2 regions of the Kribbella sp. NPDC050281 genome follow, and region 2 is predicted to be linked to the other one. Evidence: riboswitches for the same ligand, from Rfam matches in the RefSeq annotation. Region 2 holds a riboswitch; the other holds the start of a gene.
The links. A riboswitch is a leader RNA that binds a small molecule or an ion and turns the genes downstream of it on or off. The one in region 2 is predicted to bind glycine.

Region 1 (4,972 bases), on a different contig from region 2:
TGCGCCGTTGGACACCTGCACCGAGCGGTCGAATCCGCCGGGTGGCGGATCAAGTAGTCGGGGACAGGATTGGGATCTTCGGCCTGAATCCGTGGACCGGTCACGGGCGACGTCCTGGATTGCCCGCCAGCAGGCAGAGATCGCGCTACCGACGCCCTCGGCAACCAACTGGTGCCACGGATTCAGGCCTGGGCCCGGCCGTCATTTACTCAAAGGCCTCCGGGGCGGGGCAGGAGCAGATGAGGTTGCGGTCGCCGTAGGCGCCGTCGATGCGGCGGACCGGCGGCCAGTACTTCGAGGTGCGGTCGACCGAGCGCGGGAACGCCGCCTCCTCGCGGGTGTAGGCGTGGTCCCACTTGTCGTTGATCACCGACTCGGCGGTGTGCGGCGAATTGACCAGCGGGTTGTCGCCGGCCGGCCACTCCCCCGCCGCGACGCGGTCGATCTCGTGCCGGATCGCGATCATCGCGTCGCAGAACCGGTCGAGTTCGCCGAGGTCCTCGGACTCGGTGGGCTCCACCATCAGCGTGCCCGCGACCGGGAACGACATGGTCGGTGCGTGGAAGCCGTAGTCGATCAGCCGCTTCGCGACGTCGTCGACGCTGATCCCGGTCTCCTTGGTCATCGGCCGCAGATCCAGGATGCACTCGTGCGCGACCAGGCCGTTCTCGCCGGTGTACAGCACCGGGAAGGCATCCTCGAGCCGCTTCGCCACGTAGTTCGCCGTCAGTACGGCGGCCTTCGTCGCAGCGGTCAGGCCCTCGGCACCCATCATCCGGATGTAGGCCCAGGAGATCGCCAGTACGCCGGCCGAACCGAACGGCGCCGCGCTGATCGGGCCGACACCGGACTCCGGCCCGGCCTCGTTCAGCAGCGGGTGGTTCGGCAGGTACGGCGCCAGGTGCGCGGCCACGGCCACCGGGCCGACGCCCGGACCTCCGCCGCCGTGCGGGATGCAGAACGTCTTGTGCAGGTTCAGGTGGCTGACGTCGCCGCCGAACTCACCGGGCTTCGCCAGGCCGAGGAGCGCGTTCAGGTTCGCGCCGTCGACGTACACCTGGCCGCCATGGTCGTGGACGATCTGGCAGACCTCGCGAACGCTCTCCTCGTAGACCCCGTGCGTCGAGGGGTACGTGATCATGATGGCCGCGAGCTTCGACGCATGCTCGGACGCCTTCGCCCGCAGGTCGGACAGGTCGATCGTGCCGTCATCGTTGCCCTTGACAACGACAACCTTCATGCCGGCCATCACCGCGGAGGCGGCGTTGGTGCCGTGCGCGCTGGCCGGGATCAGGCAGACGTTACGGTCATGGTCGCCCTGCGCCCGGTGGTATCCGCGGATCGCGAGCAGACCGGCCAGCTCACCCTGGGAGCCCGCGTTCGGCTGGATCGAGACCTTCGCGTAGCCGGTGACCTCGGCCAGCCAGCGCTCCAACTGGCCGATCAGCTTCACGTACCCGGCCGCGTCCTCGATCGGCGCGAACGGGTGCAGATCGGCGAACTCCGGCCAGGTGACCGGCTCCATCTCGGTGGTCGCGTTCAGCTTCATCGTGCACGAGCCGAGCGGGATCATGCCGCGGTCGAGCGCGTAGTCGTAGTCGGACAGCTTGCGCATGTACCGCAGCATCGCCGTCTCGGACCGGTGCGTGTTGAACACCGGGTGCGTCAGGTACTCCGTCGTACGGCGAACCGCCTCGGGCAGACCGGCGACCTCGACGGAACCGTCGTACCGGACACCGAAGGACACGCAGACCCGGGTCAGCGCGGCGACGTCGGTCTTCTCGTCGCAGGAGATGCCGACGTGGTCCGCGTCGACGAGGCGCAGCCAGATCCCGTTCTGCCGGGCGGCGTCGACCACGTCGGCGGCCCGACCGGGGACGCGCGCGAGCACGGTGTCGAAGAAGGCGCCGTGGACAACCTCCACACCACCGGCGCGCAGCGACGCGGCCAGCCTGCCCGCGTACTCGTGGACACGGTCGGCGATCGCCTTCAGGCCGTCCGGCCCGTGGTAGACGGCGTACATCGACGCGACCACGGCGAGCAGGACCTGCGCCGTACAGATGTTGGAGGTCGCCTTCTCGCGGCGGATGTGCTGCTCGCGGGTCTGCAGCGCCAGCCGGTACGCCGGTGCGCCGTCAGCGTCCACGGAGACACCGACCAAGCGACCGGGCAACGACCGCTCGAGACCGGCGCGGACGGACATGAAGCCGGCGTGCGGGCCGCCGTAGAACAGCGGTACGCCGAAGCGCTGGGACGAGCCGATCACGATGTCGGCGCCGGCCTCACCCGGTGCCTCCAGCAACGTCAGCGCGAGCAGATCGGAGGCGACCGCCACCAGGGTCTCGCGCTCGTGCGCGGCAGAGATCAGCGGCTTCAGGTCGCGGACCACACCGCCGGCGCCCGGGTACTGCACCAGGAAACCGAAGAAGTCGCCGTCCGGCAGACCGTCGGTGGTGTCCGCGACGACCACCTCGATACCGAGCGCCTCAGCGCGGGTCTGCACCACGGCGATGGTCTGGTCGAAGCAGTCCGCGTCGACCAGGAAGCGGTCCGACTTGCTCTTCTTGTTCGACCGGTGTGCCAGCGTCATCGCCTCGGCAGCCGCGGTCCCCTCGTCCAGCAGCGACGCGTTCGCGGTCGGCAGGCCGGTCAGGTCGGACACCACGGTCTGGAAGTTCAGCAGCGCCTCGAGCCGGCCCTGGGAGATCTCCGGCTGGTACGGCGTGTACGCGGTGTACCAGGCCGGGTTCTCGACCAGGCGGCGGACGATCACCGACGGGGTGAAGGTGCCGTAGTACCCCTGGCCGATCATCGAGGTGGCGACGGTGTTGCGGGCGGCGAGCTGGCGGAGCTCGGTCAGCGCGTCGACCTCGGAGGCCGGTTCGGGCAGCCGGAGCGCCTCGGTGGAGCGGATCGACTCCGGTACGGCGGCGTCCACGAGCGCGTCGACGTCGTCGTACCCGAGCAGCTGCACCATCCGGGCGACCTCGTCCGGCCGTGGTCCGATGTGCCGGTCGGCGAACGCCGCAGAGATCTGGGGTGAGTTGTTCATCAAGAGGCTCCGTTGCTGACAGTGCTTCCGGTCGCCTCCCCCTCTGTCACGCCGAGCAATGCACGCTCCAGAGTCGCCTGTGACACTCGGTCCATGGGCCTGAGAGGTTCCGGGGAGGAATTGCCCCTTCGGCGCCCGATCGCACGGGTCTCTCCCGAGTGCTGTGAACGGCTGCCCCGAGGCTACCAGGAATCGGCGAAGAGTTCGGGCAGCAACCGCAGTGCGGCCGGCCGGGCGGCCTCGACCTGCTCCTGGGTCGCCGACGCCATCGGCCACCGAACCCGCGTACCGACGTCCGCCCAGTCCCCCACCGCGGCCAGGAACTTGTCCAGTGCCGGGTTCGACAACCCCGCCTTCTGCAGCGGTACGACGTGCTGCCCGAAGAACTCGCCGATCCGGCGTTCGACGTCCAGGTCGCAGGCGTGCTCCACCGAGCCGTTGGGTGAGAGCGCCGCGACGTTCGAGTAGCTGCCATGCGCACCGAGTAACGACATGCTCGCAAGGAAGTGTCCTGGCACGAAGATCGCCAGCCCGGACTTCAGCGCCTGCTCGAACCATGCCTTGTCCCCACCCGCGGTCTTCAGACCGATCAGACTCGGCACGGCGGCGGCCAGCGACGTCAGCAGTTCTGGACGCACGGGGGTCTTCGCGTGCGGTGGGTTGTAGAGGACCAGAGGCACGTCACCGGCGGTGTCCGCGACGCGCCGGAGGAAGTCGAGCGCCTCCCGGTCGTTCAAGGGCAGCCAGTCGGGCAGGATCACCTGGATCGCACCAGGTGCCAGCGCGGCGGCTCGACGTACCCGATCCAACTGCAGCTGGGCTGACGGGTGGCTCGCGCCGATCTGGAACGGCTTGGCCGCTCCCGCGAGCAGCTCGTTGATCCGGCCGAACTCGTCCTCGGTCAGCGTTTGGAACTCGCCCGCCGTGCCGTGCGCATACAAGCCCTCCAACTGACTGGCGCCCAGCACATCTACCTGAGCCTGCAGACGCGCGAAGTCGATGGAGTCGTCGGCGTTGAGGGGCAACAACACAGTGGCCCACACACCGCGCAGCGAATCGGCAGTGAGTGGGCGCACAGGAGGAAGGAAGGTCTCAACCGGTCATGCGGGCGCGGCGGCGAGCCGCGAGTTCATCATTCGCGTGCTGATCGCCGTCCTCATGACCGTCGGCCCGCTCGGTGGGCAGCTCGGACAGCGAGCCCTCGACCTCGCGCCAGACACCGCCGAGGGCGATGCCGAACACCCCCTGGCCGCCGGCCAGCAGATCGATGACCTCGTCCGGCGAGGTGCACATGTAGACCGAGGCGCCGTCGCTCATCAGCGTGATCTGGGTCAGGTCGTCGATGCCGCGCTTGCTCAGGTGGGCGATCGCGGTCCGGATCTGCTGCAGCGAGATCCCGGCATCCAGCAGCCGCTTGATCACCTTCAGCAACAGGACGTCACGGAAACCGTACAACCGCTGCGTCCCGGAACCGGTCGCCGGGCGCACGGACGGGGAGACCAGGCCGGTGCGGGCCCAGTAGTCGAGCTGACGGTAGGTGATCCCGGCCGCGTGGCACGCCGTCGGTCCGCGGAACCCGACATCCTCCGGCATCGGCCGCAGGTCGTCGTCGAAGAGCAGGCCCTGGACGCCGGCGGCAGCGGCCGCCTCGGCGCGTGCTTCGGACGTCGACTGCGCCGTCAGATCCGTGTCGCCGGTGCGTGTCACGCCTGAGCCTCCCTGGGTACCGACTGGAACGGGTCACTTCCGTGGAGTGACAACACCCCACAACTCCTTCAAGGTAAGCCGCCGACCAGGGAGGGTCAACGACAACCGCACCGAGCCGTGAGCGTGTCGCGGTTGCCGCTCGAATCGTTACCTACCTGGTCTTGTACCACGGAGGTCAAAACGAGCCCGGTCCTCAGCTCTTGTCGAAGTCCT
Region 2 (4,972 bases):
CCCGCCACTCCGGGTCGTACAGCTGTCGGAACACGTAGAAGCTCAGGTTGAACGGTGTGGTCGCGACGTTCGGGTGCTGTGGGTCCGGCATCTCGCCACGGTCGGCACGGGCCAGGAGGTCCGCCCACAGGGCGTGGATGTCGCGCCCGTGCAGGGCACAGGTCGTTGCCGAGTCGCACCATTTCACGAACTCCGAGAACGAGTCCTGGGCTGCCTCGGCCTGGTCGTCGACGAACTCCTTCGCCGACGCCGCGCTGTGGTCGGCCACGCTCTCCAGCACCATCGCGCGCACCCGGCCCGGGTACGTCTCGGCGTACTGCCCGCCGAGCACTGTGCCGTACGAGCTGCCGTGGAACGAGATCGTGGACTCGGCGAGCGCCTTGCGGATCGCGTCGACGTCGCGCACCGTCTGCCAGGTGTCGATGTGGTCGTACACCGGCCCGGTGTGCTCGCGGCAGTCGGTCGCGAGTTGCTTGTTGTAGCGGATGGCGTCGCGGAAGGCCGTGGCGCTCTTGATGATCGGCGACGGCTGCTGGGCCAGCAGTGCGGCCGTGCACTTCACCGGGTTGCTGCGAGCCACCCCGCGCGGATCGAAGCTCACGATGTCGAACCGGTCCTGCAGGTCCTCGCTGAACCGGAACATGCCGGTCTTGATCCGGTCGACGCCCGAGTCACCGGGACCACCCGGGCCCCACATCAGTACGCCGACCCGGTCGCTCGGGGACTTCGCCGTACGCCGGGCGATCGCGAGACCGAACGTCGGTCCGTCCGGATGGTGCCAGTCCACCGGCACCTGCAGGGTCGCGCACTGCGATCCCTTCACTTCCGCGGGATCGTCCTTGCCTTCGGGCTTGCAGTCGGACCACTGCACTGTCACCGGCTTGGGTACGTCGGCCGGCGCGGGCACCGCGGTGAGACCCGCCGCGGCGAATCCCAGGACCACACCCCACGCGGTGGTCCTGAGTACTTGTCTGGATGTCATCAGGGAAATCTCCTGTCTGGGGAACCTCCCTCGATCCTCAGCAACCGTTTGCCCGCGCACATCGGGGAGCAGCCCTCGACACACCCCGGGCACGGCTTGGGGGACTTGTTAGGGTCGGGTCGATGACCGAGACGACTGTTGCCGCCCCGGCCGGCACGAAGAGACACGCGACCTGGTTCCGCACGGTGGCGATCGCCGAGGCGATCTCCTGGACCGGTCTGCTGATCGGAATGCTGTTCAAGTACGTGCTGTCCGACAACGAGCTCGGGGTGAAGATCTTCGGCCCGATCCACGGCGGCATCTTCATCGTCTACGTGCTCACCGTGCTGCTGGTGCGTGGCCCGCTGCGCTGGTCCTGGCCGGTCACGCTGCTTGCGCTGGCGGCCAGTGTTCCGCCCCTGTTCACCTGGTTCTTCGAGATCTGGGCGGTGCGCACGGGCCGGATTGACGACGGCCGGGACACCGCCGTACCGTCCAGGACGTCAGCTAATTCAACAGCCGCATGAACCCGTGCGGGAGAGTCCCGGGTACGACCCGGGCGCCGTAGGAGCAACTCTCCCCAAGAATCTCTCAGGCACCTTCACCGCACGGGCGAGGCACCTCTGGAAGACGTCCCCGGACGTCTGACAGAGCGGGGAGGACACCAAACGGTCAACGGCGACCGGAAGGAAACCTCCACACGATGGCGATCAGCGTCTTCGACCTGTTCAGTATCGGGATCGGCCCGTCGAGCTCCCACACAGTGGGACCGATGCGCGCCGCCCGCACCTTCGCACTCGGCCTGGCCGATGCCGGCCTGCTGGCTACTACCGCGACCGTCGAGGCACAGCTGTTCGGTTCGCTGGGAGTGACCGGCCACGGCCACGGCAGCGACAAGGCGGTCCTGCTCGGTCTCGAGGCCGAGGATCCCGAGACCGTCGTCACTCATTCGGTCGACGCACGTGTCGAGACGATCCGCGAGCGCGGCCGGTTGCTGCTGGCCGGCACGCACGAGATCACGTTCGACGAGAACGCACACCTGGTGATGCACCGGCGCAAGGTCCTGCCGTACCACCCGAACGGGATGACGTTCGTGGCCCGGTCCGCGGACGGCGGCGTACTGCGGGAGCGGACGTACTACTCGGTCGGCGGCGGGTTCGTGGTCGACGAGAACGCGGCGGCCGGGGACCGGATCGTGCCGGACACGACCCCACTGAAGTACCCGTTCACGACTGGCGCCGAGCTGCTCGAGCGGTGCCGCGAGTCGCAGTTGCCGATCAGCGAGGTGATGCTCGCCAACGAGCTGGCCTGGCGGACCGAGACCGAGATCCACGACGGCCTGCTGCACATCTGGCAGGTGATGCAGGACTGCGTCCGCGAGGGCTGTGAGACCGAGGGCATCCTGCCCGGCGGCCTGAAGGTGCCGCGGCGGGCGCACGCGCTGCACCAGAAGCTGAGCCGCGACCCGTGGTCGGTGGATCCGCTCAAGGTGATGGACTGGGTCAACCTGTTCGCCCTCGCGGTGAACGAGCAGAACGCGTCCGGCGGGCGGATCGTCACCGCGCCGACGAACGGCGCCGCGGGCATCATCCCCGCCGTACTGCACTACTACCGGCGGTTCGTGCCGGGGGCAACCGACGACGGCGCGGTCCGGTTCCTGCTTACCGCCGGCGCGATCGGCGTGCTCTACAAGGAGAACGCGTCGATCTCCGGCGCCGAGGTCGGCTGCCAGGGCGAGGTCGGCTCGGCCTGCTCGATGGCGGCGGCCGGGCTGTGCGAGGTCCTCGGCGGTACGCCGCAGCAGGTCGAGAACGCGGCCGAGATCGCGATGGAGCACAACCTCGGCCTGACCTGCGACCCGGTCGGCGGGCTGGTGCAGATCCCGTGCATCGAGCGGAACGCGATGGCGTCGGTGAAGGCGGTCAACGCGGCCCGGATGGCGATGCACGGCGACGGGGTGCACGTGGTCACCCTCGACAAGGTGATCAAGACGATGCGCGAGACCGGCGCCGACATGAAGATCAAGTACAAGGAGACGTCCCGCGGCGGCCTGGCCGTCAACGTCATCGAATGCTGATCACCAAGGCACGGTTCCGGTCAGGCTCAGATACTCACCGGTCGGTCCGTCCGGGCCGATCTGGGCCAGCCGGACGATGATCTCCGCTCCCTGCTCGACCGTCTGGTCGCCGCGGTGCCCGTTGAAGTCGGTCGCGGTGTAGCCGGGGTCGACCGTGTTGATCCGCAGTTCCGGCAGTTGCCGCGCGTACTGGACGGTGAGCATGTTGAGCGCGGCCTTCGAGGAGCCGTAGCCCGGTGCGGGAACCCAGACCGGGACCCCAGCGGACTGTCCCTCTGGATCTACGGCCGTGGCGATCGAGCCGAGCCCGCTGGACACATTCACGACGACCGGGTTGGCGCTGCGCTTGAGCAGCGGCAGGAAACGGTGCAGCATTCGGACCGGTCCGAACACGTTGACGTCGTACGTCTGTCGCAGGTCATCAGCCGTCAGGTCCCAGGCGGTGCGGATCGGGCCAAAAACGCCTGCATTGTTGATCAGTACGTCGAGTCCGCCGGCCTCGGCCTCGATCTGAGTGGCCGCATTGTCGACGGACTCGTCGCTGGTGACGTCGAGCGGCACGTATCGCGCATCGAGAGTGGCCGCGGCCTCCTTGCCTCGCTGGGGATCGCGGGCGCCGATGTAGACGGTGTGCCCGGCGGCGATCAGCCGGCGGGCGGTTTCGAATCCAAGGCTCTTGTTGGCCCCGGTGATGAGTGTCGTGGTCATGCACTCAGCCTCGCGCCAGGGGTGTCGGCCAGGTAGTACCCGCGATGTCCTAGGGAACGGCAGTACCAGGCTGGCCGGTGCGGTGCGCGGAATACTGGGTGCATGAGCGAGCTGGGCCGGACACTGCACGCGTGGCGGGATCGGGTGACGCCGGACGCGGTCGGCCTTCCGGCGGGCGGCAAGCGGCGAGCGCCGGGACTGCGCCGGGAAGAGTTGGCGCACCTGGCCGGAATGTCGGTGGACTATGTCGTCCGCCTCGAGCAGGGTCGATCGGATTCGCCGTCGGTCCAGGTGCTGACCGCGTTGTCCCGGGCACTTCGCCTGTCCGATGCCGAGCGCAACCATCTCTTCGTACTCGCCGGCCAGGTGGAACCGTCTCCGGGGAGGATTTCGGCGTACATCCCGCCCGGCGTACAGCGGATCGTGGACCAGCTCGACGGTGCGCCGCTGTGCGTGTGCGACGCCGCCTGGACGGTGATCACCTGGAATCCGCTCTTCGCGGCCCTGATCGGTGATCCATCCGAGTGGCGTGGCCGGTGGCGGAACATCATCTGGCGCCAGTACGCGGCTCCGGGGGAACGCGTCGTACAGACACCCGAGCAGCAGCGGACGTTCCGGGCCGCGATGGTGACGGACCTGCGTGCCTCGATCGCTCGCTATCCGCACGACCCGGAGCTCAAGGGGCTGATCCACGAACTGCGGGCCGGCTACGACGCGTTCGCCCAGCTCTGGGATCAACCGGTCGTCGGGTTCCATCAGAGCGAACAGAAGACCATCAACCACCCCGATCTCGGTGCCATCGTCATCGACTGCGACGTACTCACAGTGCCGGGCAATGATCTGCGCATCGTGGTCTACACCGCCGCGCCGAACAGCGAGGCCGCCGAGAAGCTGCGACTGCTGTCGGTCGTCGGCCTGCAGACGCTCGGGTGATAACTGAACTCACCGGTCCCATGACGGAGCGGAATCCTACGCGCGCGTAGGGGTAACTCGGCTGCCGAAAAGTTGCGATCTAGCGTGGAATTTCTTCCAAGGGCTGTTTGAAGCGCTGGTGCACCAGATACCCTCCGGGACTTGTGAGACCGATCGCTGCCGTGGCCGCCCGCCGCCCGCCCTGGCAGAACCCGCAGCGGCTGCGACAGGTCGCCGGCGTCGCCGGCGCACTGCTGCTGCTCTACCTTGTGCTGGTCCTGATCGCTCTCCTCGGGGGCCCGCGGCTGGGCGCG

Region 1: it holds a riboswitch for glycine, as region 2 does, so the genes downstream of both, gcvP (aminomethyl-transferring glycine dehydrogenase) here and AB0I34_RS16590 (L-serine ammonia-lyase) in region 2, are expected to answer to the same signal.

What each region holds. Positions count from the first base shown of each region.
Region 1 covers NZ_JBFAKS010000003.1:257,442-262,413, forward strand. Annotated here, with positions in the region: gene AB0I34_RS05480 (hypothetical protein) at 1-57, shown strand, start outside; gene gcvP (aminomethyl-transferring glycine dehydrogenase) at 206-3,052, opposite strand; glycine riboswitch at 3,130-3,219, opposite strand; gene AB0I34_RS05490 (dihydrodipicolinate synthase family protein) at 3,235-4,128, opposite strand; gene AB0I34_RS05495 (MerR family transcriptional regulator) at 4,145-4,672, opposite strand; gene AB0I34_RS05500 (bifunctional nuclease family protein) at 4,953-4,972, opposite strand, start outside.
Region 2 covers NZ_JBFAKS010000013.1:108,441-113,412, forward strand. Annotated here, with positions in the region: gene AB0I34_RS16580 (alpha/beta hydrolase) at 1-982, opposite strand, end outside; gene AB0I34_RS16585 (DUF3817 domain-containing protein) at 1,105-1,488, shown strand; glycine riboswitch at 1,486-1,578, shown strand; gene AB0I34_RS16590 (L-serine ammonia-lyase) at 1,665-3,038, shown strand; gene AB0I34_RS16595 (SDR family oxidoreductase) at 3,039-3,746, opposite strand; gene AB0I34_RS16600 (helix-turn-helix transcriptional regulator) at 3,849-4,679, shown strand; gene AB0I34_RS16605 (hypothetical protein) at 4,823-4,972, shown strand, end outside.